2 regions of the Burkholderia sp. BC1 genome follow, and region 1 is predicted to be linked to the other one. Evidence: riboswitches for the same ligand, from Rfam matches in the RefSeq annotation. Region 1 holds a riboswitch; the other holds the start of a gene.
The links. Region 1 has a riboswitch for cobalamin ahead of cobG (precorrin-3B synthase). Riboswitches for the same ligand answer to the same signal wherever they lie in the genome.
Positions count from the first base shown of each region.

Region 2: linked by a shared signal. The riboswitch ahead of ACSHSS_RS05440 (TonB-dependent receptor domain-containing protein) and the one ahead of cobG (precorrin-3B synthase) in region 1 are both predicted to bind cobalamin.

Region 1 covers NZ_JBQYLP010000008.1:53,874-68,562, reverse strand. Annotated here, with positions in the region: gene ACSHSS_RS06065 (ABC transporter substrate-binding protein) at 1-421, opposite strand, end outside; gene ACSHSS_RS06060 (glutathione S-transferase N-terminal domain-containing protein) at 811-1,515, shown strand; gene cobM (precorrin-4 C(11)-methyltransferase) at 1,778-2,506, opposite strand; gene ACSHSS_RS06050 (cobalt-precorrin-6A reductase) at 2,547-3,278, opposite strand; gene ACSHSS_RS06045 (cobalt-precorrin-5B (C(1))-methyltransferase) at 3,275-4,363, opposite strand; gene cbiE (precorrin-6y C5,15-methyltransferase (decarboxylating) subunit CbiE) at 4,363-5,601, opposite strand; cobalamin riboswitch at 5,908-6,096, shown strand; gene cobG (precorrin-3B synthase) at 6,165-7,583, shown strand; gene ACSHSS_RS06030 (precorrin-8X methylmutase) at 7,576-8,202, shown strand; gene ACSHSS_RS06025 (precorrin-2 C(20)-methyltransferase) at 8,199-8,933, shown strand; gene cobJ (precorrin-3B C(17)-methyltransferase) at 8,930-10,645, shown strand; gene ACSHSS_RS06015 (IclR family transcriptional regulator) at 10,694-11,437, opposite strand; gene ACSHSS_RS06010 (acyl-CoA dehydrogenase family protein) at 11,490-12,656, opposite strand; gene ACSHSS_RS06005 (CitMHS family transporter) at 12,694-13,995, opposite strand; gene ACSHSS_RS06000 (CaiB/BaiF CoA transferase family protein) at 14,083-14,689, opposite strand, start outside.
Region 2 covers NZ_JBQYLP010000007.1:77,767-92,455, reverse strand. Annotated here, with positions in the region: gene otsA (alpha,alpha-trehalose-phosphate synthase (UDP-forming)) at 1-774, shown strand, start outside; gene ACSHSS_RS05485 (OsmC family protein) at 863-1,330, opposite strand; gene ftsH (ATP-dependent zinc metalloprotease FtsH) at 1,478-3,445, opposite strand; gene ACSHSS_RS05475 (acid phosphatase) at 3,796-5,460, shown strand; gene ACSHSS_RS05470 (phosphoenolpyruvate carboxykinase (GTP)) at 5,637-7,502, opposite strand; gene ACSHSS_RS05465 (helix-turn-helix transcriptional regulator) at 8,374-9,069, shown strand; gene ACSHSS_RS05460 (threo-3-hydroxy-L-aspartate ammonia-lyase) at 9,131-10,111, shown strand; gene ACSHSS_RS05455 (hypothetical protein) at 10,201-10,437, shown strand; gene ACSHSS_RS05450 (class I SAM-dependent methyltransferase) at 10,688-11,506, shown strand; gene ACSHSS_RS05445 (hypothetical protein) at 11,541-11,840, opposite strand; cobalamin riboswitch at 12,062-12,255, shown strand; gene ACSHSS_RS05440 (TonB-dependent receptor domain-containing protein) at 12,538-14,466, shown strand; partial or broken gene ACSHSS_RS05435 (hypothetical protein) at 14,482-14,689, opposite strand, start outside.

The sequences.
Region 1 (14,689 bases):
TGACCTCGAGCCCGAAACCTTGCGCGAGATCCTGCATCTTGCGCGGGCCCGGCGCGTATTTGTCAAGCACGCCGGGGAGCGCGGCCGCATGGTCGGGCAGCAGCTTGAGCCAGAGGTTCTGCTCGATGCCGGCCGCGAGCGCGTCGGTGCCGGTCAGCACGAGGTCGATGTCCGCCCGCCCGGCCGCCTGCATCGCCTTGATCTTGCCCGGCAGTTGCGGCGCCGGCGCGTTCGTGAACGTGACGTTCGAGACGAGATTCGGATTGTTTTCCCTGAACGCCTCGATGGCCTTCTGCGTGAGCTGCAGGTTGCCCGCGACGTCGACGACATTCAGCGACACGGGCGCGGCGACGGCCGCCGCAGCCGACAACGTCAAACCCAGCGCGACGGCGATGCGGCGAACGATCCTGGTTGTGTTCATGTCTCCTCTCTGCGGTCAGTGGATGGGACCTTTCTTTCGGGAAATCATGACGGCGTTATACGATGTCGGTCAACAAAAAATCATGACAACCGGGGCGGGAATTTCCCTAACAAAAAGCTTTAATGAAACGGCGTCCGGCCGAGGAATCGGCTCGCTGCGTCCCGCGTGTTAAGACGTCATATAACGTCGCGCCGCGTTCGTCTGACGGTTCGCGGTGCCGCGCCGGACCGCGCATGCACCGCGCGGTGTCCTGCACCCGTTTCCCGAATCGGCTACAGTGGGCGTTTTCGGCGCGCCCGCTCGCGCTGCCGCCACGATCGCACCGCCCTCGCGGCGCACGTTGCGGCGGCGCCCGGGCGCGGATTCTTCAACTCGACGAACGTATCCCCATGTCCGATCTGTCCGCCTTTCCGATCACGCAGAAGTGGCCGGCCCAGCATCCCGACCGTCTCCAACTCTACTCGCTGCCGACGCCGAACGGCGTCAAGGTGTCGATCATGCTCGAGGAAACGGGGCTGCCGTACGAGCCGCATCTCGTGCGCTTCGACACGAACGACCAGTTCTCGCCGGCGTTCCTGTCGCTGAACCCGAACAACAAGATTCCCGCGATCCTCGATCCGAACGGTCCGGACGGCAAGCCGCTGCCGCTGTTCGAATCGGGCGCGATCCTGATCTATCTCGCCGACAAGACCGGCCAGCTGATTCCGAAGGATCCGGCCGGCCGCTACGAGGCGATCCAGTGGGTGATGTTCCAGATGGGCGGGATCGGGCCGATGTTCGGCCAGCTCGGCTTCTTCCACAAGTTCGCGGGCCGCGAGTACGAAGACAAGCGTCCGCGCGACCGCTACGTCGCCGAGTCGAAGCGCCTGCTCGGCGTGCTCGATGCGCATCTGTCGAACCGGCAGTGGATGATGGGCGACACCTATACGATCGCCGACATCGCGATCTTCCCGTGGGTGCGCAATCTCGTCGGTTTCTATGAAGCCGGCGATCTGGTCGGCTTCGGCGAGTTCCGCCACGTCGCGCGTGCGCTCGAGGCGTTCGTCGCGCGGCCGGCCGTTGTGCGCGGGCTGAACATTCCGGCGCGCGACTGAGCGCATGGCGGGCGCGCGGTACGCTGCCCGCCTCCTTTGCCGGCCCGCGCTTCGCACGGCGGACCGTGTCTGTCGGGCCGCGCTACTGCGGCCCGTTTTACGTCCGGCCGCCGCGACCGGGTGTCGACCGGCATTCTCCCGTTTCCGTCAGCCGTTGTTGCGGCCGCCACGCCGGTTGCGCGTTCGCGCCGATATGCGGTGTGCCTCTGCGTCGACCGCGCACGCGGCAACGGCCGGTGCGAACGCGCCGCGCGCCGCACGCTCAGCGTTCGCCCCCATACAGCGTCGAATCGGCGAAGCCTTCTGCATCGAGCACGCGTCCGACGAGGATCAGCGCGGTGCGTTCGATCGACGTGTGCCGCACCTTGGCCACGATATCGGCGAGCGTGCCGACGACGCGTTCCTCGTCGGGCCAGCTCGCGCGATACACGACCGCGACCGGACAGTCGGGCCCGTAGTGCGGCAGCACTTCGTCGACGATTTTTGCGAGATGGCGCACGCCGAGATGGATCGCGAGCGTCGCGCGATGCGCGGCGAGCGAGCCGAGCGTCTCGCCTTCGGGCATCGTCGTCTTGCCGGCGAAGCGCGTGAGGATCACCGTCTGTGCGACGCCCGGCAGCGTCAGCTCGACGCCGAGCGTCGCCGCGCATGCGGCAGTGGCCGTCACGCCCGGCACGATTTCATAGCGAATCCCGAGCGCCTTCAGCCGGCGGATCTGCTCGCCGATCGCGCCGTAGAGCGACGGATCGCCCGAATGCACGCGCGCGACGTCCTGCCCTTTCGCATGTGCGTCGGCGAGCAGCGCGACGATCGCGTCGAGATCGAGCTCCGCGGTATTGACGACCTGCTCCGCGCGATGGCCGTCGAGCACGGCCGCCGGCACGAGCGAGCCCGCATACAGAATCACCGGGCACGTGCGCACGAGGCGCTGGCCCTTCACCGTGATCAGCTCCGGGTCGCCGGGACCCGCGCCGATGAAATACACCGTCATCGAAAAAACTCCGTCAGTAGATGGGGCGATGCGCCGCGTCTCACGCGCGCGCGGCCGGATCGAGCGCAGCGAGCAGCGCGGCGGCCGACTCGAACGTGCGATCGGCATCGGGCAGCGTCGGCCGGCGCAGCATCACGACCGGCAGCCGGCGCTCGCGTGCGACCTCGAGCTTCGCTTCGGTCGCGCTGCCGCCGCTGTTCTTGCTGACGACGACGTCGATCCCCGCGAGCGCGAACAGCGCGCGTTCGCCGTCGAGCGTGAACGGCCCGCGCGCGACGACGATCTGTGCGCGCGCGTTGCCCGGATGCGCATCGAGGCAGCGCACGAGCCAGAACTGGTGCGGCGGGATCGCGTCGAGATGCGCGAGCGGTTCGCGACCGAGCGTGAACAGCGGCCGGCGGAACGGCGCGATCGCGGCCTCGATGCCGGCCCAGTCGTCGACCATGCGCCAGTCGTCGCCGGGTTGCGGCGTCCACGGCGCGCGGCGCAGTGCCCACAGCGGCACGCCGGCGTCGCGCGCGGCGGCGGCCGCGTTCGCGCTGATCCGCGCGGCGTACGGATGCGTCGCGTCGATCACGAGGCCGATCCGCTCGGCGCGCAGATACGCGCCAAGCGCCGCCGCACCGCCAAAGCCGCCGACGCGGACCGCGCAGCGTAGATCGTCCGGCACCTTGCCGAGCCCCGCGAGGCTGTAGACGTGCTGCGGGCCGAGCGCGCGCGCGATCGTCAGTGCGTCGCCGGTGCCGCCGAGCAGCAGGATGCGCGCGCTCATCGTGCGCTCCCGACGAAACGGCCCTGCCGGTCGATCGCGAACATCTCGACGGCGACCGACGCGGGCACGATGTCGCGCGCGACGCGCAGCGCATGCGCACAGACGATATCGCCGAGCGGCACGCCGTCCGCGCCGGCGAGCGCCAGCGCTTCGACGCTCGTATTGGCCGCGCGGATCGCGGCCTGCAACGCGTCGCTCGCGCCCGCATCGCGCGCCCACTGCGCGAGCAGCGGCAAGTCGATGCTCGAATGGCGGCTGTGCAGATCGAGATGGCCGGCCGCGAGCTTGCTCAGCTTGCCGAAGCCGCCGCACATCGACAGCCGCGCGACCGGCGCGCGCCGCAGATGCTTGAGCACCGCGCCCGCGAAATCGCCCATCTCGATCAGCGCGATGTCGGGCAGGCCGTAGTGCGCGCGCATCGCGTCCTCGCTCGCGTTTCCGGTGCACGCGGCGATATGCGCGACGCCGTTGGCGCGCGCGACGTCGATCCCCTGATGGATCGACGCGATGTACGCCGAACACGAGAACGGCCGCACGATGCCGGTCGTGCCGAGAATCGACAACCCGCCGACGATGCCGAGACGCGGATTCATCGTCTTCAGCGCGAGCGCCTCGCCGCCTTCGACGCCGATCGTCACGTCGAAGCCGCCCGTATAGCCCTGTTCGGCGGCGAGCGCGTCGAGGTGTGTCGTCATCATCTGGCGCGGCACCGGATTGATCGCCGGTTCGCCGATCGGCAGCGCGAGGCCCGCGCGCGTGACCGTGCCGACGCCCGGCCCCGCATGAAAACGCACGCCGCGTGCGCCGCCGAGCGCGACACGCGCGAAGATCAGCGCGCCGTGCGTGACGTCGGGATCGTCGCCGGCGTCCTTGATCGTGCCGGCTTCCGCGCCGTCGGCCGTCGCGCGGCAGAATTCGAGGCGCATCATCACGCGCTGCCCTTTCGGCAAGACGATTTCGACCGCGTCGTCCGCGCGGCCGGCGAGCAGCAGGCGCGACGCCGCGAGCGACGTCGCGGTCGCGCAACTACCGGTCGTATAGCCGAAGCGCAGCGGCGCGGGCCGTTCGGGCGTCTCGTCGCGCATCAGCGGCACTCCGCGGCGCACGGCGCGGCGGCCGTATCGGGTTTGCGCACGTCGTACAGCGTGACGGGCAGCGCCTGTCGCCAGGTGTCGAAGCGGCCGAGCGGTTCCGCATGCGCGATCGACACGCGCGTGAGCGTGCCGCCGTGCGCGTCGCGCCATCCGGCGAGCGCGACGTCGCCCTGCAGCGTGACCGCGTTCGCGACGAGCCGGCCGCCCGGTTTCAGCGCGGCCCAGCATGCGTCCAGCACGCCGGGCGTCGTCGCGCCGCCGCCGATGAAGATCGCGTCGGGCGCGGCCAATCCGGCTAGCGCATCGGGCGCGCGGCCGGCGACGAGCTGCAGGCCCGGCACGCCGAGCGCGTCGCGGTTGTGTTCGATGAAGCGCTGCCGCTCCGCATGCGATTCGATCGCGATCGCCTGACACGACGGATGCGCGCGCATCCATTCGATGCCGATCGAGCCGCTGCCCGCACCGACGTCCCACAGCAGTTCGCCGGGCGCCGGCGCGAGGCGCGCGAGCGTCAGCGCGCGCATGTCGCGCTTCGTCAGCTGGCCGTCGTGGCGATAGGCGTCGTCGGGCAGCCCGGGCGTCAGCGCGCGGCGCGGCGCGTCGGGGCCGGCTTCGCAATCGAGCGCGACGAGATTGAGCGCGGCCGTCTCTTCGACGTTCCAGTCTTGCGCGAGACCGTCGATGCGCCGCTCGAGCGGGCCGCCGAGGTGTTCGAACACGCTCATGCGCGTCGGGCCGAAGCCGCGCGCGACGAGCTCGGCCGCGACGGCGGCCGGCGTGCGGCCGTCCGCGCTCAGCACGAAGAGGCGCCGGCCCGGCAGCAGATGGCGCGCGAGCGTCGCGAGCGGGCGGCCGACCAGCGACACGGCGCCGACGTCCTGCAGCGGCCAGCCGAGCCGCGCGGCCGCCAGCGACAGCGATGACGGCGCCGGCAGCACGCGCCATTCGTCGCCGCTGAGCCGGCGCGCGAGCGTCGCGCCGACGCCGAACAGCATCGGATCGCCGCTCGCGAGCACGCAGACGGGCGAGCCGCGCCGCGCGAGCACGCCCGACAGGTCGAACGGCGACGGCCACGCTTCGCGCGCGGCCGGCAGTCGCGACGGCAACATGTCGAGATGCCGCTTCGCGCCGACGACGAGCGTCGCGTCGAGCAGCGCGCGGCGTGCGGCGCGGCCGAGCCCCGCGAAGCCGTCGTCGCCGATGCCCACCACCGTCAGCCATGCCGTCATGCACCCTTCCCCATCGTTCGTCCTGTTGCCGCCGCGTACCGGTCTGCATCGCCAAAAACGGGATAGTACCGTGTTCGACTCCGCGTTTCACCGGCAGGCAGGACGGCGCTTCGCGCAGGCCGGCGATTCGGCGCGCGGCCGATTCAGCTGATTCGGCTGATGAAGATTCAGCCGATGAAATATCTGCGACGAGCGCACGGCATGCGCCGCCCGGCGACCGAAGAACAGCTTCGGCACGGCGGCGCTGCCGTCCACGTGCCGCCGCACGGTTTTCCGGTCGCGAGCCGCCCGCGAAATCGGGTATCCTACGCGCGTTCGTTCGCCGGTGCCCTTCGGGGCCGAAGAGGGAACACAGGGCGCATCGCGCCGCTGTGGCTGCCCCCGCAACTGTAGACAGCGAGCCGATCTCCCCCTCATGCCACTGGTTTCACCGGGAAGGCCGGGAGCAGGCGCCGACCTGTCAGCCAGGAGACCTGCCGGCCTGAAAGTGCGTGCGTGCCAGCCGGCGTCGGGCGGGGTGTACCGATGCGTTGGCCGCGGCGCGACACTGTCCCGGTGCCCCGTTGAGTCCCGCCTTCTCCGTTCCGTTTACCGCGTCGCCTGTCGCGCGCCCGTCGGCTTGTCCGGGGCTCGTGCGCATCGTCGCGGCCGCCGACGGCGGACTGTGCCGGATCAAGCTGCCGGGCGGCCGGCTCGACGCGAACCAGGCACGCACGATCGCCGCCGCCGCGCGCAGGTACGGCTCCGGCGCGATCGACGCGACCAATCGCGCGAACCTGCAGATACGCGGGATCCGCGGCGGCGCGGCCGATGCGCTCGTGCGCGCCTTGCTCGATGCGCAGCTCGGCCCGCACGCGGCCGAGATGCGCGCGCTCGACGACGCAGCCGCGCTGGCCGCGAGCGACGATGCACGCAACCTGATGCTGAGCCCGCTCGCCGGTCACGACCGCGCGGCGCTCGTCGACAGCCGCGCGTTCGCCGCGCCGCTGCTCGATCTGCTCGCGACGGATCCGCGCCGCGGCGAGCTGTCGCCGAAATTCTCGATCCAGTTCGACGGCGGCGAATCGGTCGCCGCGCTCGATCATCCGCACGACATCTGGCTCGCCGCATGGCGCCGCGACGACGGCGCGACGCGCATCGCGGCCGGCCTCGCCGGCTGTCCGCCGACTTCGCACGACGACGCCCCCGCGGCCGTCGACGTGGCGCCGGAGCACACGGTCGCACTCGTTCGCGCGCTGCTGCACGCGTTCCTCGATCTCGCACCGGCCGACGTCACGCGGATGCGTACGCTGCTCGCCGCGTGCGGCGAAGCTGCGCTGCTGACGCGCGCGCAACGCGACCTGCCCTTCGCACTGACTGCCGATCCCGCGCTGGCCCGCTGGCGGCGTGCGCCGTCCGATCCCGCGTGGCGCTTCGGCGCGCGCGCGTCGGTCGACGCGTCGCGCTGCAGCGTCGGCGCGCAGTTCGCGCTCGGACGGCTCGACGCCGCGCAACTGGAACGGCTCTCGGCACTGGCCGATGCATACGGCGACGGCACGCTGACGATGACGCCGTGGCAAGGCGTGTTCGTGCACGGCGTCGTGCACGCGCAGGCGCCGGCCGTGCTCGAGGCGCTCGCGGCGCTCGGTCTCGTCTGCGCGCCGTCCGATCCGCGCGCGACGCTCGTCGCGTGCGCGGGCAGCACGGGCTGCGCGAAAGCGCGCGCCGACACGAAACGCGACGCGCTCGCGCTCGCTGCGCATGTCGGCCGGCCGCTCGACGTGCATCTGAGCGGCTGCGAGCGGCATTGCGCACTGCCGCGCACGGCGGCGCATACGCTCGTCGCGGTCGCGCCGGCGCGCTACGACCTGTATCGGCGCGATGTCGCGGCGGCCTCGCCCGGCATCGCGCTCGCCCACCATCTGACGATCGACCGCGCCGCGGCGCTGATTGCGCGCACGCGACACGACCACGACTCCAGCCAGGACACCACCGATGATTGACTATCTACGCGACGGGCAAGAGATCTACCGCCAGTCGTTCGCGACGATCCGCGCCGAGGCCGACCTGTCGCGGATTCCGCCCGACCTCGAGAAGCTCGCGGTGCGCGTGATCCACGCGTGCGGAATGGTCGACGTCGTCTACGATCTGCGGTTTTCCGAGGGCGCCGGCGCGGCCGGCCGTGCGGCGCTCGCGGCCGGCGCGCCGATCCTTTGCGATGCGCGGATGGTCGCCGAAGGAATCACGCGCGCGCGGCTGCCCGCCGGCAATCGCGTGCTCTGCACGCTGAACGCGCCCGAAGTGCCCGACCTCGCGCGGCAGCTCGGCAACACGCGTTCGGCCGCCGCGCTCGAACTGTGGCGCCCGCACCTGGCCGGCAGCATCGTCGCGATCGGCAACGCGCCGACCGCGCTGTTCCATCTGCTCGACATGATCGACGCCGGCGCGCCGCGGCCCGCGCTGATTCTCGGCTTTCCGGTCGGCTTCATCGGCGCGGCCGAGTCGAAGGCGCTGCTCACCGACGATAGCCGCGGCGTGCCGTACGTCGCACTGCTCGGCCGGCGCGGCGGCAGCGCGATGGCGGCCGCCGCAGTGAACGCACTCGCGTCGGAGGCCGAATGACGGCCGCGCGCGGACGCCTGTTCGGGATCGGCGTCGGCCCCGGCGACCCGGAACTGATGACGCTGAAGGCACTGCGTCTGCTGCAGGCTGCGCCGGTGGTCGCGTATTTCGTCGCAAAAGGCAAGAAAGGCAACGCGTACGGCATCGTCGAAGCGCACTTGCGCGACTCGCAGCTGCAGCTGCCGCTCGTCTATCCGGTAACGACGGAGGCGCTGCCGCCGCCGCTCTGCTACGAAACCGTGATCGCCGACTTCTACGACACCGCTGCCCACATCGTCGCATCGCATCTCGACGCGGGCCGCGACGTCGCGGTGATCTGCGAGGGCGATCCGTTCTTCTACGGGTCGTACATGTATCTGCACGATCGCCTCGCGCCGCGCTACGACACCGAGATCGTGCCGGGCGTGTGCGCGATGCTCGGCGGCACGGCCGTGCTCGGTCAGCCGCTCGTGTATCGCAACCAGAGCCTGTCGGTACTGTCCGGCGTGCTGCCCGAGCACGAGCTGCGCACGCGTCTCGCTCAGGCGGACGCGGCCGTCGTGATGAAGCTCGGCCGCAATTTCGACAAGGTGCGCCGCGTGCTCGACGAGCTCGGGCTCGCGCAGCGTGCGCGCTATGTGGAGCGCGCGACGATGGCGAGCCAGCGCATCGTGCCGCTCGACGAAGTCGATCCGATGGCGTCGCCGTATTTCTCGCTGCTCGTCGTGCCGGGGGAAAAATGGCAAGGATGACGACGCCGCCGGCGATCGTGGTGCTCGGCGCCGGTGCGCTCGACACCGCACGACGCATCCAGGCGCGCTATCCGGGCGCGCAGGTGCACGGGCTTGCGTCACGTGTCGACGCGGACGTGCGCTTCGACGAACTCGGCGCGCATCTGCGCGAACTGTATGCGCGCGGGCTGCCGATCGTCGCGCTGTGCGCGGCCGGCATCGTGATCCGCTGCATCGCGCCCGCGCTCGCGGACAAAGGCGTCGAGCCGCCCGTGCTCGCGGTGGCCGAGGACGGCTCGGCCGTCGTGCCGCTGCTCGGCGGGCTGACGGGCGTCAACGCGATCGCGCGCGAGATCGCCGCACAACTCGGGATCGCGCCGGCGATCACGACGAGCGGGGAACTGCGATTCGGCGCGTGCGTGCTGAACCCGCCCGACGGCTATGTGCTCGCCGATCTCGCGCAGGGCAAGCGCTTCGTGTCGGATTTGCTCGCCGGTGCGTCGACGCGCATCGACGGCCCCGCACCGTGGCTCGACGATGTCGCGCTGCCGCGCGACGCGGCGGCGGCCCATGCGATCCGCGTGACGCCCGACGCGGTGCGCGTCGCACGCGACGAACTGGTGATTCATCCGCGCAGCGTCGTGGTCGGCATCGGCCCGCACGCGAGCCGCGCGGCCGAACCGCTCGCCGTGCGGATCGACGCACTGCTCGACGCATGCGGGCTTGCGCGGCGTGCGCTCGCGGCGATCGTCGCGCCTGCGTCGACCATCGGCGATTCTGCGCTCGATAGCGCCGCCGAAGCGCTCGACGTGCCGCTGCGTTTCGTCGATGCGGACGACGGCGCCGATGCCGGCATGGACGCCGCCGCCCTGCTCGCGCGCGCACTGCGCGTGCCGCACGCGTTGCGCGGCGAAGCGGACGGCCTCGCGTGCACGGTCGCGACGCAGCCTGTCGATGCGGCGACGCTCGGCCGCGGACGCGGCCGCCTGACCGTGCTCGGGCTCGGGCCCGGCGGCGCCGCGTGGCTGACGCCCGCGGCGCGCGCGGCGCTCGCCGATGCGACCGACATTCTCGGCTACACGACGTACGTGAACATGGCCGGTCCGTTCCGCGCCGATCAGCGCGTGCACGGCACCGACAATCGCGAGGAAATGCAGCGCGCGCGCCATGCGTTCCAGCTGGCGGCCGCCGGCCGGCGTGTGGCGGTCGTATCGTCCGGCGATCCGGGCGTGTTCGCGATGGCCGCCGCCGTGCTCGAAGCGCTCGACGACGCACGCGATCCGCAGTGGGCTGCGGTCGACCTGCGGATCGAGCCCGGCGTATCGGCATCGCTCGCGACTGCCGCACAGGTCGGCGCACCGCTCGGCCACGACTTCTGCGCGATTTCGCTGTCGGACAACCTGAAGCCGTGGGACGTGATCGAAACGCGTTTGCGGCATGCGGCCGAAGCCGATCTCGTGATGGCGTTCTACAACCCGATCTCGCGCGCGCGACCTTGGCAGCTCGATCGTGCGCTCGACGTCGTGCGCGCGCACCGTGCGGCCGATACGGTCGTCGTGCTCGGCCGCGACATCGGCCGCCCCGGCGCAACGCTCGCGACGACGACGCTCGGCGCGCTGCGCAGCGATCAGGTGGACATGCGGACGATGGTGATCGTCGGCTCGTCGACGACGCGGCGCTTTGCGATCGGCGCCGGACGCGAGTGGGTCTATACGCCGCGCTGGTATCGATGAGCGACGCGCCGCGCACTGAGGCGTGCGCGGCAGCGGCACGCCCGGGCGTTACGCGCGCGCGTAATCGGCGAGCAGCCGCGCCTTCGCGTCGACGAGCAGCGCCGCGTGCGCGTCGCGATGCTGGCGAATCCGCTCGGTCGGCCCGACGACCGACAGCCCGTACCAGTCGCCGTCGAGCGGTAGCGCGACCGCGATCGCCGACAGCTCCGGCGCGCTCTCGCCGAAGTTTTCGGCCCAGCCGCGCTTGCGAAAGCGCGCCGTCTGCGCGACGAGCGCCGGCAGATCGGCGACGGTCGCCGCGGTGAAGCGCTCGAACGTCAACGCTTCGCCGAGCGCCTGCTGCGCATCGCCGGCAAGTTCCGCGAAGATCGCCTTGCCGATCGAGTTCGCATGCAGCGGACGCAATTCGCCGGGCTGGCTCGTATAGCGGATCGCCTGCTCCGATTCGACGACGTCGAGATAGGCGATCGACGCGCGCTGAATCTTGCCGAGCACGGCCGTTTCGCGGCTCGCGTCGCGCAGCGCGACGAGATACGGATGGACGATGTCGACGACGGGATCGGTCGCGTCGATCGCGGCCGCGATCGTCTGCAGACGCCGCGTCGGATAGTAGCCGCCGCGCTTGCGCACTTCGTACAGATAGCCGCGGCTCACGAGCGTGCGCGCCATCGCGAGACAGCTCGACGCCGGCACGTTCAGCAGGCGCGCGAGTTCGGTAAGCGACAGCGGCCGCCGTTCGGCGGCGAACAGTTCGAACAGGTCGAGCGTGCGGGCAACGAGTTTGACGTCCATGACGAGCGCTTGAAACGGAACGGGAAAACGCGCGCCGGACGGCCGCCGCGCATCAGTACGATTTCGGCAGCCCGAGCACCTTCTCCGCGATGTAGCACAGGATCAGTTGCGGACTCACGGGCGCGAGCCTCGGAATCATACACTCGCGCAGGTAGCGCTCGACGTGGTATTCCTTGGCGTAACCCATCCCGCCGTGCGTCGCCACCGCCGTCTGGCACGCGTGGAACGCGGCTTCCGCGCCGAGATATTTCGCGGCGTTGGCCTCCGCGCCGCACGGCTGCCCCGCGTCGTAGCGCGTCGCGGCCTTCATCACCATCAGCCACGCGGCCTCGAGCTGCATCCACGCGAGCGCGAGCGGATGCTGGATCGCCTGGTTCTGCCCGATCGGCCGGCCGAACACCACGCGTTCGTTCGCATACTGCGTCGCGCGGCGCAGCGCCGCCTGCCCGAGGCCGATCGCTTCGGCCGCAATCAGGATGCGCTCGGGATTGAGCCCGTGCAGCAGATAGCGGAAGCCTTCGCCTTCGGCGCCGATCAGGTCGTCGCGCGGCACGCGCAAGTTGTCGATGAACAGCATGTTCGAGTCGACCGCCTTGCGGCCCATCTTGTCGATCTCGCGCACTTCGACGCGCGAACGGTCGAGATCGGTATAGAACAGGCTGAGCCCGTCGGTCGGCTTCGCGATCTGTTCGAGCGGTGTCGTGCGCGCGATGATCAACATCTTGTTCGCGACCTGCGCGGTCGAGATCCAGATCTTGCGGCCGCTCAGCACGTAATGATCGCCGTCGCGACGCGCCTGCGTGGTCAGATGCGTGGTGTCGAGCCCGGCGTCGGGCTCGGTCACCGCGAAGCAGGCCTTGTCGCGGCCCGCGATCAGCGGCGGCAGGAAGCGCGCCTTCTGCGCGTCGCTGCCGAACACCTGCACGGGATTCAGCCCGAAGATGTTCATGTGCACGGCCGACGCGCCCGACAATCCTGCGCCCGACGCGCTGATCGCGCGCATCATCAGCGCCGCTTCCGTCATTCCGAGGCCGGCGCCGCCGTAGGCCGGATCCATCGCGATGCCGAGCCAGCCGGCCTCCGCAAGCGCCGCGTGAAAATCGTGCGGGAAGCCGCCGGCGCGATCGCGTTCGAGCCAGTAGTCGTCGCCGAAGCGCGCGCAGATTTTGTCGATCGCGCGCTCGATCGCGCGCTGGTCGTCGGTCAGGTCGAACTGCATGGACTGCTCTCCCGGAAAACGTGAACGGCCGCGCCGCTCATAACGGAAACACGCCCGTCGCGACCGCGGCGAACACCATCAGCACGGTGGCGGCGAACAGGAACGGAATCGTGAATTTCTGATGCTCGGCAAGGTCGACGCCGGTCAGGCCGACGATCAGGAATGTCGCGGGCGTAAGCGGACTGACCGGGAAACCGGTCGTCATCTGGCCGAGCAGCGCGGCCTGCGCCATCTGGATCGGCGGCACGCCGAGCAGCTTGCCGCTTTCGGCGAGCACCGGCAGCACGCCGAAATAGAACGAATCGGGATCGAATAGCAGGCTGAGCGGCATTGACAGCAGCCCGAGCACGAACGGCATGTGCCGCGCATGCTCGACCGGCACGTGCGCGACGACGACCTCCGCCATCGCCTTCAGCATTCCGGTGCCGGTCATGATCCCCGTGAACGCGCCCGCCGCGAGCAGCACGCTCGCCATCATCAGCGCGGCCTTCGCATGCGCGTCGATGCGCTCGCGCTGCGCACGGACGTCCGGATAGTTGATCACGAGCGCGGCGACGGTGCCGAGCATGAACATCGCCATCGGATCGACGATGCCCGACACGAGCGTGCCGAGCACGACGAGCGTCAGCACGAGATTGACGGCGAACCGGTCGGGCCGGCGCAGCGCACGCTCGGCGTCGGTCAGCTCGCGCGGTGCGACGGCGATCGCCGCTGCGCCGGCGCGGTCGAGCCCGAGCCGCTTCGCCTCGCGCACGCCGAGCACCCAGGCGGTGCCGAACACGAACGCGAGCCCGACGAGCTGCACCGGAATCATCGGCATGAAGATCGCCGTGCCGGGAATGTGCAGCGCGGCCGAGGCGCGCAGCATCGGGCCGACCCACGGCAGGAAGTTGACGCCGGCCGCCATCGACGCGACGCACGCGAGAATCCGGCGATCCATGCCGAGCCGCGTATAGAGCGGCATCATCGCGGGCAGCGTGACGAGAAACGTCACCGCGCCCGATCCGTCCAGATGAATCAGCAGCGCGAGCAGCGCGGAGCCGACGACGATGCGCGGCGGATGACAGCCGATCACGCGCAGCACGCCGGCGATGATCGGATCGAGCATGCCGGCGTCGGTCAACACGCCGAAGAAGAGGATCGCGAACACGAACATGCCGGCGATCGGCCCGATGTTCTGCACGCCGTGCACGATGAACTTGCCGGTCGTCAAGCCGAACCCGGCAGCAAGCGATGCGGCGACCGGCACGACGATCAGCGCGACGAGCGGCGACAGCCGCTTCGTGATGATCAGGCCGAACAGCGCGACGATGGCGATCGCGCCGATCCATGCAAGCATGATGTGTCTCCTGTCGATGCGGCGCATCGCGGGTGCGCCGTTCTGGTCGAATGCGATGGGCGGCCTCGCCCGTGCGGGATGCGCGCGTCAGTCGGTGCGGTCGTCGTCGGCGCCGAACAGCTGCGCCGCATGCTCGTTCAGCGCGGGCGGCGCGCGCCGGTACGTGGCCGGCGTGCGGCCGAGCTTGATCGGCGAGGCAATGCCGCGATGCGCGCCGAGCGCCACTTTCATCGCGCGATGCGCGACGTGCGGATGCGCGAGCGCCGCATCGAGCCCGAGCACCGGCGCGCACGGCACGCCGCTGCGCATCAGCCGCTCGGCGAGCGCCGCGCCGTCGTGGGCCGCAAGCGCCGTTTCGAGCAGCGCGCGCAGCGCCGTGCGGTTCGCGCTGCGCGCGCGGTTGTCCGCGAAGCGCGGATCGTCGAGCCAGTCGCGCGTGCCCAGCACGTCGCAGAGCGCCGCGAACTGGCCGTTGTTGCCGACGGCCAGAAAGATGTCGACGGTCGCCGTCGGAAAGCTGTCGTACGGCGTGATGTTCGGATGCGCGTTGCCGGTGCGCACCGGCGCGCGGCCGGAATGGAAGAAGTTCGGCGTATGCGGATGCAGGATCGACAGCGCGCAGTCGAACAGCGTCGTCTCGACGAACTGCCCGCGGCCGCTCGCGTCGCGTTCGCGCAGCGCCATCAGCACACCG
Region 2 (14,689 bases), on a different contig from region 1:
CGCCTCGCGGACGGCCGACTGCGCGCCTTCGGCCGCACGCTGTCGGCCGGCGCGTTTCCGATCGGCATCAACGTCGACGAATTCGCGGCGCTTGCCGACGATCGCGACGGCATCGACATGTTCGAGCGGATGCGCGACGAGTATTCGCGCCGTCAACTGCTCGTCGGCGTCGACCGGCTCGACTACACGAAGGGGCTGCCGCAGCGCGTGCATGCGTTTCGGCAATTGCTCGAACAGTATCCGGAAAACCGCAATCGCGCGACGCTGATCCAGATCGCCGCACCGAGCCGCGAGGATCTCGGCGCATACGACGATCTGCGCCGCGAGATGGACAGTCTCTGCGGCGCGATCAACGGCGACTACGGCGAGCTTGAATGGATGCCGATGCGCTACATCCATCGCACGGTCGCGCGCAAGCGGCTGCCGGGACTCTATCGCGCAAGCCGCGTCGCGCTCGTGACGCCGCTGCGCGACGGGATGAATCTCGTCGCGAAGGAATTCCTCGCCGCGCAGGACGAAGCCGACCCCGGCGTACTCGTGCTGTCGCGCTTCGCCGGTGCGGCCGAGCAGCTGAAGGAAGCGCTGCTCGTGAACCCGTACGACACGCAAGGCACCGCGCAGGCGATCCAGCGCGCGCTCGCGATGCCGCTCGAGGAACGCCGGCAGCGTCATGCGGCGCTGATGGCGACGCTGCGGCGCACCGACGTGCAGTGGTGGCGCAAGCGCTTTCTCGAAGCGCTCGCGGAAGCGGCCGAAGTCGCCGACGCGACGTAGTGCGTCGCGCGTCACGCGCCTGCTTCGTTCGGCTCGTCTGCTTCGTCCGCTTTCAATCGCCGGCTCGCCGCGTCGCCGCGTCGCGGCTTTACGTCCCCGTCTGTTCGCTGACCAGCAACGCACCGTTCGCGTCGCGCACGTCGATCGAGATCGGAATGCCGGCCCGCACGCTTTCGGTCACCACGCAATACGCATCGAAGCGCTCGAGCGCCTGCGCCGAGGTCGCGAGTTCGGCCCAGGTGCGGCCGACCGACAGGCGCACCGCCATCGCGCCGACGCGCACGGCGCCCGTATCGTCCTGAACCATGTCCACGTCGACATGCGCGCCGACCGGCTGAGGATCGACGCGCTGCCGCTCAAGCGCAAACAGCAGGCTCGCCGCGAGACAACTCGCGACGGACGCCGCCAGCAGCCGCACCGGGTTCGGTCCGCGGCCTTCGCCGAGCGGCGGCGGCTCGTCGGTCAGGACCGGCGCCAGCGTCGTGCCGGCAAACGTCACTTCGAAACTGAAACGCGCGCGCTGCGCGACATCGATCGATACGTGCGCCTCGCTCATGGCGACTCCGTGTCAGGCAAGGAAGAACAGGAAGACCGCTGCATCGCGGCGCCGCGGGCATCGCTCGCGCGACCGGCGAGCCACATGCGGCGACGCGCGCAGCCGGCGGCGACCGGCGACGGGCGGCCGCCTCGAAGGCGAACGCCTTCAGCGATCGGGCTCGCGCGGCGGCCCGTAGGCGACGAATTCGCGCTCGACTGCCGACGCACGTTCCGGCGCACGCGCCGGGCCGAGCGTCGCGGCGCCCGCATCGCCGGCGCCGGCCGGCGGGTCGGCGCGACCGTCGATCAGCGCCTGCAGCGCGTCGTGCTCGACCACCTCGCACTGCAACAGCCGGCGCGCGATGCGCTCGAGCGCGTCGCGCCGTTCGCCGAGCGTCGCCGCGACGCGCGCATGCGCATCGGCGAGCAGCGTGCGCACCTCGTCGTCGATCAGGCGCGCGGTATGTTCGCTGCAACGGCCGTCGCCCGGATGCCAGGCATTCGCGGTTCCCGTGCGGCCGTCGCCGTCGTCGAACGTCGCGAGCCCGAGCCGCTCGCTCATCCCGTACTGCATCACCATGTGGCGCGCCATCGCCGTCGCGCGTTCGAGATCGTTCTGCGCGCCGGTCGACACGTCGCCGAACGCGAGCTCTTCGGCGACGCGCCCGCCGAGCAGCACGTCGAGACGATCCATCAGCTCGCTCTTGCGCAGCACGTAACGATCCTCGGTCGGCACCTGCTGCGTGTAGCCGAGCGCCGCGACACCGCGCGGAATGATCGACACCTTCTTCACGGGATCGCAGTGCGCGCGGCACTGCGCGACGAGCGCATGGCCGGCCTCGTGATAGGCGATCGTCGTCTTCTCCTGTTCGTTCATCACGCGGCTCTTGCGCTCCATGCCCGTCATCGCGCGGTCGATCGCCTCGTCGAAGTCGTCCATGCCGATCGCCGCGCGCCCGAGCTCGGCCGCATGCAGCGCGGCTTCGTTCACGACGTTCGCGAGATCGGCGCCGACGAAGCCCGGCGTGCGCGACGCAAGCTCGCCGAGATCGACGTCGGCGGCCAGCTTCACGCGCTTCACGTGCACGCCGAGAATCTGCCGGCGGCCGTTCAGATCGGGGCGGTCGATCGCGATATGCCGGTCGAAGCGGCCCGGACGCAGCAGCGCGGGATCGAGGATCTCGGGCCGGTTGGTCGCGGCCATGATGATCACGCCGGAATTGGCCTGGAAGCCGTCCATCTCGACGAGCAGCTGATTGAGCGTCTGCTCGCGCTCGTCGTTGCCGGACATCGGGCCGACGCCGCGCACCTTGCCGAGCGCATCGAGCTCGTCGACGAACACGATGCACGGCGCCTTCTGCTGCGCCTGCTCGAACAAATCGCGCACGCGCGCGGCGCCGACGCCGACGAACATCTCGACGAACGCCGAGCCGCTGATCGAGAAGAACGGCACCGCGGCCTCGCCGGCCACCGCGCGCGCGAGCAGCGTCTTGCCGGTGCCCGGCGCGCCGACGACCAGCACGCCTTTCGGAATCTTGCCGCCGAGCCGCTGATAGCGCTCGGGATTGCGCAGGAACGCGACGATCTGCTGCAGCTCGGCCTTCGCTTCGTCGATGCCGGCGATGTCGTCGAAGGTGATGCCGGTTTCCTGCTGCACGTAGACGCGCGCGCGGCTCTTGCCCATCCCCGTGAAATCCTGCAGCCCGCCGCGTCGTCGCAGCATCAGCGTCCAGACGAACACGAACGCGGCCAGCGGCAGCAGCCACGACGCGAGCGAGACGAGCCAGCTCGTATCCGGCGCGCCGCGATAGCGGACGCCGGCCGCCGTCAGCGTATCGATCAGCCGCTCGTCGGGCACGCGCTCGGTCGTGAAGCGCCACGGCGCGCCGGCCGTCTTCGCGGCATCGGCGTCGGACGCCGGCAGCATCGCCGCCGCCTGCGGCATGCGCAGCGTGCCCGAGATCGACGCCGAGCCGATCTCGAGATCGTCGACCAGGCGCGCATCGACGAGCCGGTGGAAATCGCTGTACGCGATCGATGTCGACGCCGGCCGCAGCGTCAGCAATTGTGCGGCGAACAGCACGAAGAAACCCGCCGCGATCAGCAGCCCCGGGTAGTCGAATTTCCTGTCCATGGCATCGGCATGCGCGGCGAAGCCGCACGTCGTGCGCTTCGTCGTCGTTTCGTTTCGTCGCATCAATGACGCCGCGGCGTCGCCGCGGGCCTGCGCCGCCGCGCGGCATTCGCGCCGGCCGCCCGTTGCGACGCGCGGCGCGTCGATTCCAGTCTAGTTCGCGCACGCGCGTCGCGCATGCGCGGCCGCAGCACGGCGCGCGCGCCTTTCGCTGCCGGGCGCCGTCGCGCTATAGTCGCGTTCATGACAATTTCATGACAACGGCCGCCCGGTGCGGCGGCCGCGACCGCGCGGCGTCGGCCGAACGCCGGCGCATCGAACGACATCCCAACCCGCGAGGAGCACACGACGTGAACGACACCCCCGATCGCCCCGACGACCTTCCCGACGATCCCGACCGCCGCCGTGTGCTCGGCGGCCTCGCCGCGCTCGGTGCGGGCCTCGCACTGAACGGCTGCGAGACCGCGCCCGGCGGCGCGCCGCGTTCGGCGGCCGACCTGCGCGTCGACGAAGCGCTGCGCCACCATGTGCGCCACATCGTCGTGATCTACGCGGAGAATCGCAGCTTTGCGAACCTCTACGGCGATTTCCCCGGCGTGCGGTATCCGCTGAGCGCGGTGTCGCCCGAGCAGGCGCAGCAGCTCGACCGCGACGGCAAGACGCCGCTGCCGGTGCTGCCGAAGATCTGGGGCGGCCTCGTGCCGCAGGCGCAGGAAGTGAACGGCAAGCGCTACATGATCGGCGAGCGCGACATCGACAAGCTGCCGAACGCGCCGTTCCCGCTGACGGACAAGGACGGCAAGCCGCTGCCGAACGGCGTCATCACGCGCGACCTGTGGCACCGCTTCTATCAGAACCAGATGCAGATCGCGGCAGGCCGCAACAACCAGTTCGCCGCATGGGCCGACTCGGGCGGCCTCGTGATGGGCCATTACCGCAATTCGGCCGACACGTTGCGCCTATGGAACCTCGCACGGCAGTACACGCTGTGCGACAACTTCTTCATGGCCGCATTCGGCGGCTCCTGGCTGAACCATATGTACCTGATCGGCGCACAGCCGCCGCGCTACCCGGATGCGCACAAGCATCCGCACGCGGCGAAGCTGCTGTCGGTGCTCGACGGCGACGATCCGGCCGGCACGCGGCTGAAGCTGGCCGCCGATTCGCCGGCGTCGGCGCTCGACGGCCCGCCGAAGTTCGTCGCCGACGGCCCGCTGACGCCCGACGGCTACGGCGTGAACACGATGGCGCCGCCGTACCAGCCGAGCTACGTGCCGCCGCCGGCGAACGGCAACCCCGCGTTCGCCGATCCGGACGACCATCGCGTGCTGCCGCCCCAGGTCTACGCGACGATCGGCGACCGGCTCTCGGAGAAGCAGATCGACTGGGCGTGGTACAGCGGCGCGTGGCAGTACGCGCTCGAGCATCGCGACACGGGCACGGTGCCCGACTTCCAGTACCACCACCAGCCGTTCAACTACTTCGCGAACTACGCGCCCGGCACCGAAGCGCGCCGCCGGCATCTGCGCGATGCAGGGCTCGGCGACGATCCGTCGACGAACCGCTTCATCGCCGACATCGACGCGGGCCGCCTGCCCGCCGTCGCGTTCTACAAGCCGCAGGGCAACCTGAACATGCATGCGGGCTACGCGGACGTCGAGTCGGGCGACCGCCACATCGCGACCGTGATCGAGCACATCCGGCGCGGGCCGCAGTGGGAGAACACGGTGATCGTGATGACGCACGACGAGAACGGCGGCTGGTGGGATCACGTCGCGCCGCCGGTCGGCGACCGCTGGGGCCCCGGCTCACGGATTCCCGCGCTCGTGATCGCGCCGTTGGCGAAAAAGGGCTACGTCGACCACACGCTGTACGACACGAACTCGATCCTGCGCTTCATCAGCCGCGTACACGGCCTCGCGCCGCTCGACGGGATTGTCGCGCGCAACCAGGCGTTTGCCGCACGCGGCGCGACGCCGCCCGGCGATCTGACGAACGCGCTCGATCTCGGTTGAGCACCCGCGCTCGTGCCGCGCGTGCACGATCGACGAAGCGGCTCGCCGGGCATCGCGCGCCGCTTCGCGCAGCACTCAGATCCGCCGCCGCAACGCGTCGCCTTTCGTGTCGCTGAAAAAAACGCCCCGCTGCCGGCGCCGTGCCGGCAGCGGGGCGTCGCGGACGATGCGGATCGTCAGGCGTCGAGACGCTGCTCGATCTTCTTCATCGTGTCGGTCAGTTCAGCGGGCAGCCGCAGCTTCAGCGTATCGAACAGCGCCGCATGCAGCTTCAGCTCTTCGCGCCATTCTTCCGCGTTCATCGACGTGACCGCGTCGAACTGCTCGCGCGTGAAGTCGAGGCCGTCCCAGTGCAGATCGTCATACGCGGGCGACACGCCGAACGCATGCTCGCTGCCGCCGCCCTCGCCTTCGAGACGATCGAGCATCCACTTCAGTACGCGCATGTTCTCGCCGAAACCCGGCCAGACGAAGCGGCCGTCCGCGTCCTTGCGGAACCAGTTCACGCAATAGATCTTCGGCAGCGTCGCACCGGCGCGCTCCAGCTGCTTGCCGAGCTTCAGCCAGTGCGCGAAGTAGTCGCTCATGTTGTAGCCGCAGAACGGCAGCATCGCGAACGGGTCGCGCCGCACGACGCCCTGCTGGCCGGCGGCGGCGGCCGTCGTTTCGGAACCCATCGTCGCGGCCATGTACACGCCTTCGACCCAGTCGCGCGCTTCGGTCACGAGCGGCACCGTGGTCGAGCGGCGTCCGCCGAAGATGAACGCATCGATCGGCACGCCGGCCGGGTTCTCCCAGTCGGCGTCGATCGACGGGCACTGCGCGGCCGGCGCGGTGAAGCGCGAGTTCGGATGCGCGGCCTTGCGCCCGGTTTCCTTGCCGATTTCCGGCGTCCACGTATTGCCTTGCCAGTCGGTCAGCTTCGCCGGCGGCGTGTCGGTCAGCCCTTCCCACCAGACGTCGCCGTCTTCGGTCAGCGCGACGTTCGTGAAGATCACGTTTTCCTTCAGCGTCGCGAGCGCATTCGGATTCGTCTTCTCGCCGGTGCCGGGCGCAACGCCGAAATAGCCGGCCTCCGGGTTGATCGCGTAGAGCCGGCCGTCGGTGCCTGGCTTCAGCCAGGCGATATCGTCGCCGATCGTCGTGACCTTCCAGCCGTCGAAGCCCTGCGGCGGAATCAGCATCGCGAAGTTCGTCTTGCCGCATGCGGACGGGAACGCGGCCGCGACGTGATACTTCTTGCCGGCCGGCGACGTCACGCCGAGGATCAGCATGTGCTCGGCGAGCCAGCCCTGATCGCGGCCCATCGTCGATGCGATCCGCAGCGCGAAGCACTTTTTGCCGAGCAGCGCATTGCCGCCGTAGCCCGAGCCGAAGCTCCAGATCTCGCGCGTCTCGGGGAAATGCACGATGTACTTGACCGGATTGCACGGCCACGGCACGTCCTGCTGACCGGGCTCGAGCGGATGACCGACGCTGTGCACGCACGGCACGAATTCGCCGTCTTCGCCGAGCACGTCGTACACGTCGCGTCCCATGCGCGTCATGATCCGCATGTTCACCGCGACGTACGGGCTGTCGGACAGCTCGACACCGATATGCGCGATCGGCGAGCCGAGCGGGCCCATCGAAAACGGCACGACATAGAGCGTGCGGCCGCGCATCGAGCCGCGGAACAGCCCGTCGAGCGTTTCGCGCATTTCGTCGGGCGCGATCCAGTTGTTGGTCGGGCCGACGTCGTCGCGCGACGCGGCGCAGATGAACGTGCGGTCTTCGACGCGCGCGACGTCCGACGGATCGGACTGCGCGAGATACGAGTTCGGGCGCTTCGCCGGATTCAGGCGCTTGAGGGTGCCCTGATCGACCATCGCCTGACACAGCGCGTCGTATTCGGCCTGCGAGCCGTCGCACCAGACGACGCGTTCGGGCTCCGTCAGTTCGGCGATGCGCGCGACCCAGTCGATCAGTTTGCGGTGTTTGACGAAAGCGGGGGGAGCGATCAGCGGGCCGTGTGTCGCTTCGGCCAGATTGTTGTGCGACATGATGATGTCTCCAGATTTATTGGGCGGGGATCGGGGATGCGGGCGAGGCCCGCGAGATGCGGAATGCGTGCGGAGGGCAGGATGCGGCGACGCGCAGGTCGGAGCGCGCGGATTCAGCGCGTGTCGATGCCGCGAGGCGTGCGAGAGAAAGTGAAGTCTCTTGAGAGGGTGCGAACGCGAGTTTCGCCATGCATGCAACCTGCCGAACAACTCCATGACGGCCAGCATACCATCGCCGATTTGGCCCGCGCGTTGCGTTGCAACAAGAAACAAATCCGACGAACCGTCGGCACGCGCGTTGCTTATCGGTCGTTTTTACTGCATCGCTGCGCGCCGCACGGCACGTGCCACGGCCTGAACGTCCGTCCCACAAGGGTTTCGCGGACGCGGCAATTTCGGCCTGTGGCGCGCGACTGCATGCGCGACGTCGACGCGCGTCGCTTGTCCGTGTTTTCGCTACTCAGGCAAACCCTGAATTAGGTTGCGTACACAAACATCTCGCGCGGGCGGACCCGATCAAAGCGGCCCGACAGACAATCGGGAGTAACACGCATCTCTTTGACCACGCTATCGCGTTACTCGCGCGTCGCCGTCGACGTCGCCTGGCATCGACGAAACGAATCGCTGCGCACCGCGCGATATTTTGCACGTCGTGACAAAACGTCTATACTTGGACGAACTGTCAAGTCGAGAGAATCGCGCGTATCGATCCCCCGTGGCCGCGCGTTGCGACTCCCCTTTCATGCTGCCGGACCGACATGCACGATCGCCCAGCTTTGCACTCTATGTGTAGCCTGCCGAACGGAACCGGCGCACGTTTTCATGCCGGCGTGCGCACGGCAATCTCGTCGTTTACATGCAGCGTGCGCCGATGAAGAAGAAAGCGCGAACGTCCGCCGCTGCGCAAGCGAAGCGCACGAGCGGCCGGCCCGCCGCATCGGCGGTGTCGTTGAAATCGGAGCAGGCCTCGCTGATCGAACAGGTGCAGCGCATCGCCGAAGGGCTCGGCCAGATGTTCGCGCCGTTCACCGAAGTCGTCGTGCATGATCTGCGCACGCCGAAGCAGGCGATCCTCGCGATTCACAACAATCTGTCGGGCCGCGCGATCGGCGATCCGGCCACCGAACTCGGGCTCGCGCGCATCGCCGACGACGATTTCCCGCCTGTGCTCGCCAACTACCCCAACCGCTTCGCGGACGGCCGCACGGCGAAAAGCACCTCGATCGGCATCAAGGATTCGACCGGGCGCTACGTGGCCGCCCTGTGCCTGAATGCGGACGTCACGCTGTTCCGCGGCTTTCAGCACATGCTCACGCAATTCTGCAGCACCGACGGCGACGCGGTGGCCGACACGCTCGACCCGGCGGGCGCCGATGCGATCCGTCAGCGGATCGACGCGTTCGCGACGCGGCTTGCCGCCACGCCGCGCGAGCTGAAGACGGAGCAGCGTCGTGAACTGATGCAGACGTTGAAGGCGGACGGCTTGCTCGAGATCCGGCGCGCGATGGAGATCGTGTCGCAGCATCTCGGCGTGTCGCGCGCGACGGTGTACAACGATGCGAAATGATGCGCGGACGCGGCATGCCGCCGTGCCCGGCTGTTGACGGACTCTTTCACTCGAGCGACTCATGAACTCATTGCCCCTCCCCAGCTTCGACGACGTTGCCGCCGCGGCGGCGAGAATTGCCGGCCACGCGCACCGCACGCCTGTGATGACGTCGCGCACGGTCGACGACGCGCTCGGCGCGCAGGTGTTCTTCAAGTGCGAGAACCTGCAGCGCATGGGTGCGTTCAAGTTTCGCGGCGCATTCAACGCGCTCTCGCGCTTCGATGCGGAACAGCGCCGCCGCGGCGTCGTTGCGTTTTCGTCGGGCAATCATGCGCAGGCGATCGCGCTGTCCGCTCGCATGCTCGGGATTCCGGCGACGATCGTGATGCCGCAGGATGCGCCGGCCGCGAAGATCGCCGCGACGCGCGGCTACGGCGGCACCGTCGTCACCTACGACCGCTACACCGAGGATCGCGAGCAGATCGGCCGCGAACTCGCGGAACGCGACGGGCTCACACTGATTCCGCCGTACGATCATCCGGACGTGATCGCCGGTCAGGGCACCGCTGCCATGGAGCTGTTCGACGAAGTCGGCCCGCTCGACGCGGTATTCACGCCGCTCGGCGGCGGCGGTCTGCTGTCGGGCACCGCGCTCGCCACGCGCGCGCTGTCGCCGGACGCGCGGCTGTACGGCGTCGAGCCGGAAGCCGGCAACGACGGTCAGCAATCGTTCCGCTCGGGCGCGATCGTCCACATCGACACGCCGCGCACGATCGCCGACGGCGCGCAGACGCAGCATCTCGGCAACATCACGTTTCCGATCATCCGCCGCGACGTCGACGACATCCTCACGGCGACCGACGACGACCTCGTCGACTGCATGCGCCTGTTCGCGGCGCGTATGAAGATTGTCGTCGAGCCGACCGGCTGTCTGTCGTTCGCCGGCGCGCGACGCATGAAGGACGAACTGAAGGGCAAGCGCGTCGGCATCGTGATCAGCGGCGGCAACGTCGATCTCGACGCGTTCAGCGCATTGCTCGCGAGCCGGCCGCAAAGCTGAGCGAAGCGGCAACGCATCCTTCACGTCGCGTTAAGTTTCGCGACCTAGACTGACGAGGTATCCCCGCAGTCCGTCGTGAAGGAGTTGCCATGAACACGCATGCGATCGTCGCCGCCGCATTGACGGCCGCTTCCCTGTCGGCGTTCGCTCACCCGGCCGCCGTGCCGTCCGGTGCGGCGCTCGCTTCGCCGTGCGCCGCCGCGCCGTGCACGTCGCGCGCGTTGCCCGCGCCGCGCTTCGTGCTCGCGAAGATCGATCAGAACAATACGCCGCCCGATCGCGGCGGCGATCCGTCCGGCCGCTCGCACGGCGCTGCGCATCTGTAAGCGCACATACGGCGAACGCGGGTATCGGCGCGTTCGTCCGCCCCTTGCAAGCAGCGACGCAGCTCGCAGCAGTCGAATCTGCATCATGCGTGCCCGGCTCGCTCGTTGGGCGTCCCGCGTGCATACGCGCGCGTACCGACACACGCAGCACGTCGATGCAGGAAAACGAGCGTGGCCGCGCGCAACGGTGCGATCTACGCTGAGAGAACCGGCTCGTCCAACGGCGCGCATGTCGCGCAAGGCGGCAACGATGCAACCCCATGATGCGGACACGCTGTTCGCCGGCTCGATCCCGGCGCTCTACGACACGCTGCTCGTGCCGCTGCTGTTCGAGCCATACGCGATCGACCTCGCCAAGCGCGCCGCGATCATCGCGCCGACGCGCGTGCTCAAGCTCGCGGCCGGCACCGGTGCGCTGACGCGCGTGCTGGCCCGCGCGCTGCCGGACGGCACAACGCTCGTCGCAACCGACCTCAACCGGCCGATGCTCGACCGCGCGGCGGAAGTCGGCACGTGCCGGCCGGTCGTCTGGCAACAGGCCGATGCGCAGCGGTTGCCGTATGGCGACGCGAGCTTCGATCTCGTGATTTGTCAGTTCGGCGCGATGTTTTTCCCGGACAAGCCGCGCGCATTTGCCGAAGCGCACCGCGTATTGAAACCGGGCGGCACGCTGCTGTTCAACGTGTGGGACCGGCTCGCCGAAAACGAATTTGCCGATACGGTCACGCAGACGCTCGCGCGGCGCTACCCCGATCGTCCGCCCACCTTTCTCGCGCGCGTGCCGCACGGCTACCACGATCGCGCGACGGTCGAAGCCGACGTGCGTGCGGCCGGCTTTTCATCATTGCTGTATTGCGACACGGTGCCGGCGCACAGCCGCGCGGCGACGCCCGGCGTGCCGGCGATCGCCTACTGCCACGGCACGCCGCTGCGCAGCGAGCTCGAGGCGATCGGTCCCGACACGCTGTCGGACGCGACCACCGCATGCACGGAGGCGATTGCCGAGCGGTTCGGTGCGGGGCCGGTGGACGGCAAGATCCAGGCGCACGTGTTCGGCGCAAGCCGCTGACGGCCGACGCAGTCGGGCGCGCTAACGGTGCGCGCTACAGGATCAACGACGCAAGGATGCTGCACCACACCGCAATCGCGCCGCTGAGGAACACGCGGCGCGCGACGGCGATCTGCGTTTCGTCGTCGGCGCGCTTCATCGGCGACGTCGCGAAAAACGGCACGCTCCCGAGGCAGGCGAAGCCGGAAAGTGCAAGCGCGATCACGACATAGTCGCCGAACTGCCATGGCGTTTGCTCGTGCAGCCCCCAGTAGCCGAGGAACAGCATGCCCATCGAAAACATCGTCGCGGCGGCCGAACTGAGCGCGGTCACGGATCCCGTCGGAAATTGCATGGGCCTCTCCTGCGCGCACGGCGCGCGCCGCGTCATTATCCGGGCGCGCAGCAGGACAGCGCAACGGCGCCGGCGCGCGTCGTCGCATGCATCCCTCGACGATTCGTCATACCAAACGCGTCGCACGCCGCATCGGAAACGCGGCCTCGCTGCAAGCCGCGGCGCGTGGTTTTTTCGCGCCGGTGCGTGCATGAAAGATTGACGCGCGAAAGCCCTGCCCCTTACCCTTGCGCGCTGATGGTTCCCGCGAGACGGGATCAAATGGGAACGCAGTGACGGCGCACGCCGGAATCTGCGGCTGCCCCCGCAACTGTAAGCGGCGAGTCCGTGCCCTTCGCGCCACTGGGAAACCGGGAAGGCGGGCACCGGGCGGCGACCCGCGAGCCAGGAGACCAGCCATCGACCGAGGTCCAAGCAGCCGCAACGGGCGGGGTGTCCCGATGCGCAAGCGCCGCCGCCGGCGGTCGCCCGTTGCAAGGACGGCCCGACCTCAGGATCCGTCAGATGTCCACCGCTTCCGCATCCGTTTGCCTGCGCACGGCACGCACGCTGCCGTGCGCGCGCGTTCGCGCGCCCGCGCGCACCCGGTTCGGCGACACGTGCCGGCCTCGCCGGGCCACGCCACCGCCGCGCGACAGCGGCGCGCCCTGCGCCCACGTCGCCGCCACGCCCGCATCACGATAACGACTCACGCTTCATGAATCTCCGACATCTCCTTGCCACGACCAGCATCACCGCGTTCCTGTCGCCGCTCGCGCACGCCGCCGGCGACGGCGCGGCGCAGCAGCCGGCGCAGCCGTCGAACGACACCGCGCTGCCGGCCATCACCGTTACCGACACGCGCCATCTGCCCGAATCGTTCGATCGCCGCTATGCGAGCACGCAGGTGCTCACGCGCGACGATCTCGACCGCCTGTCGCCGAGCGATCCAAGCATCACGCAGGCGCTCGCGACGCTGCCGGGCGTCACGGTGTCGCAGAACGGCGGTCCGGGCTCGACCGCGTCGGTCAGCATCCGCGGCTCGTCGGCGAACCAGGTTGCGGTGTTCGTCGACGGCATCCGGATCGGCTCGCCGACCACCGGGATCGCGCCGTGGTCCGACCTGCCGACCGAGGCATTCGAACGCGTCGAGGTGATTTCCGGGCCGGCCGCCGCATCGTTCGGCGCGAACGCGATGGGCGGCGTCGTGCAATTGTTCACGCGCCGGGCGTCGAACCAGCCGAACCGCACGACGGTATCGTTCGGCGGCGGCTCCAACAAGACGTTCGACACGCAGCTGCGCACGTCGGGCACCGTGCCGTCGACCGGACCGCTCGCCGCGCTCGGCGGCCTCACCTACTCGCTCGGCCTGCACGATTACGCGACGGCCGGCATCGACGCGACGCGGCCGTTCGCATACGGTCACGAGGACGGCCGCAATCCGTACCATGCGCAGGACGTCGACGCGCGGCTCGGCTACGCGCGCGACAACTGGTCGGTCTCGACGTTCGCGCTCTATCACCGCTCCGATCTGTCGTACGACAATGCCGGCGGCGCGAACCGCGAGCTCGATCATCAGCTGACGACCGGCGTATCGCTCCACGTCGACATCACGCCCGACACGCAGTTCGATCAGTCCTTCGGTTATGCGAACGATCGGCAGTTCTTCTATGCGGGCGATCGGACCATCGCGACCGACCGGATCGACTCGCAACGAATCAGCACGTCGACGTCGCTGACGCATCAGACCCGCGGGCTCACGCTGTTCGGGCAGCCGCTGGCCGGCGAGACGAAGCTCGCGTACGACTTCACGCGCGAGCAGGCATTCCTGCCGAATGACGTGGCGGGCGGCGTGCCGACGCGCAACGACTCCGCGTTCTCGCTGCATCAGTCGATCACGCTCGGCAAGGTCACGATGTTCATGGCCGGCCGTCACGAGATCATCGCCGGCCGCGCGGTGAACACCGGCAACGCGGCGCTCGCGTGGGCGATCACGCCCGTCTACACCGCGCGCGTGTCGTACGGCAACGCGTTCCGGCTGCCGACCTTCAACGATCTGTACTACCCCGGTTACGGCAATCCGCGGCTCAGCCCGGAACGCAGCAATTCGGTCGAAGCCGCGCTCGACGCGAACACGGCGATCGGCACGTTCACGGCCGCGCTCTACGACACGCGCGTTCACAACCTGATCGCATACGATCCCGTCACGTTCGGGCCGATCAATATCGGCCGCGCGCATATTCGCGGGATCGATCTGTCGTACAAGGGCACGCTCGGCCGCTCGACGCCTGTCAGCGTTGCGGTCGGCTTCCTGAATCCGCAGGACGTGACGAATCGCACATGGTTGAACCGCCGGCCGCGTCAGACGGTCAGCGTCAGCGTCGATCACACGTGGGACGAACTGCATCTGCATGCGCTGAGCACCGGTGCATCGCTGCTGTACGGCGGCACGACGTTCGACGATCCGGCCAACGCGACCTATCTGCCGTCGTACCTGACCGTGAGCCTGCGTGCGTCGTACCGGATCAATTCGCATCTGACGGTGTCGGCGCTGCTGTCGAATCTGTTCGACCGGCAATACATGACGGCCTACGGTTACAACACGGTCGGCCGCAGCGCGTTCGGCAAGATCACCTATACGTTCTGATCGGACCGAGCGCGCTTAGGGACGCTTCGCTGCGCGGCGTTGCTCGAGTCGGTCATCTCGGAGAGTTCGATTTGCTGCATGGGTCGTATGCGATTGGCGGGCAATCGCCGCGACCTTGGTCGCGTATGGGAATGCGTCTACGCGCTCGCGCGTGACCGACAGCCTGGGGAATTTCGGCTTCGCATGGGCATACGGGTCGCGGGGCCGCAGACCGATGCGGCCG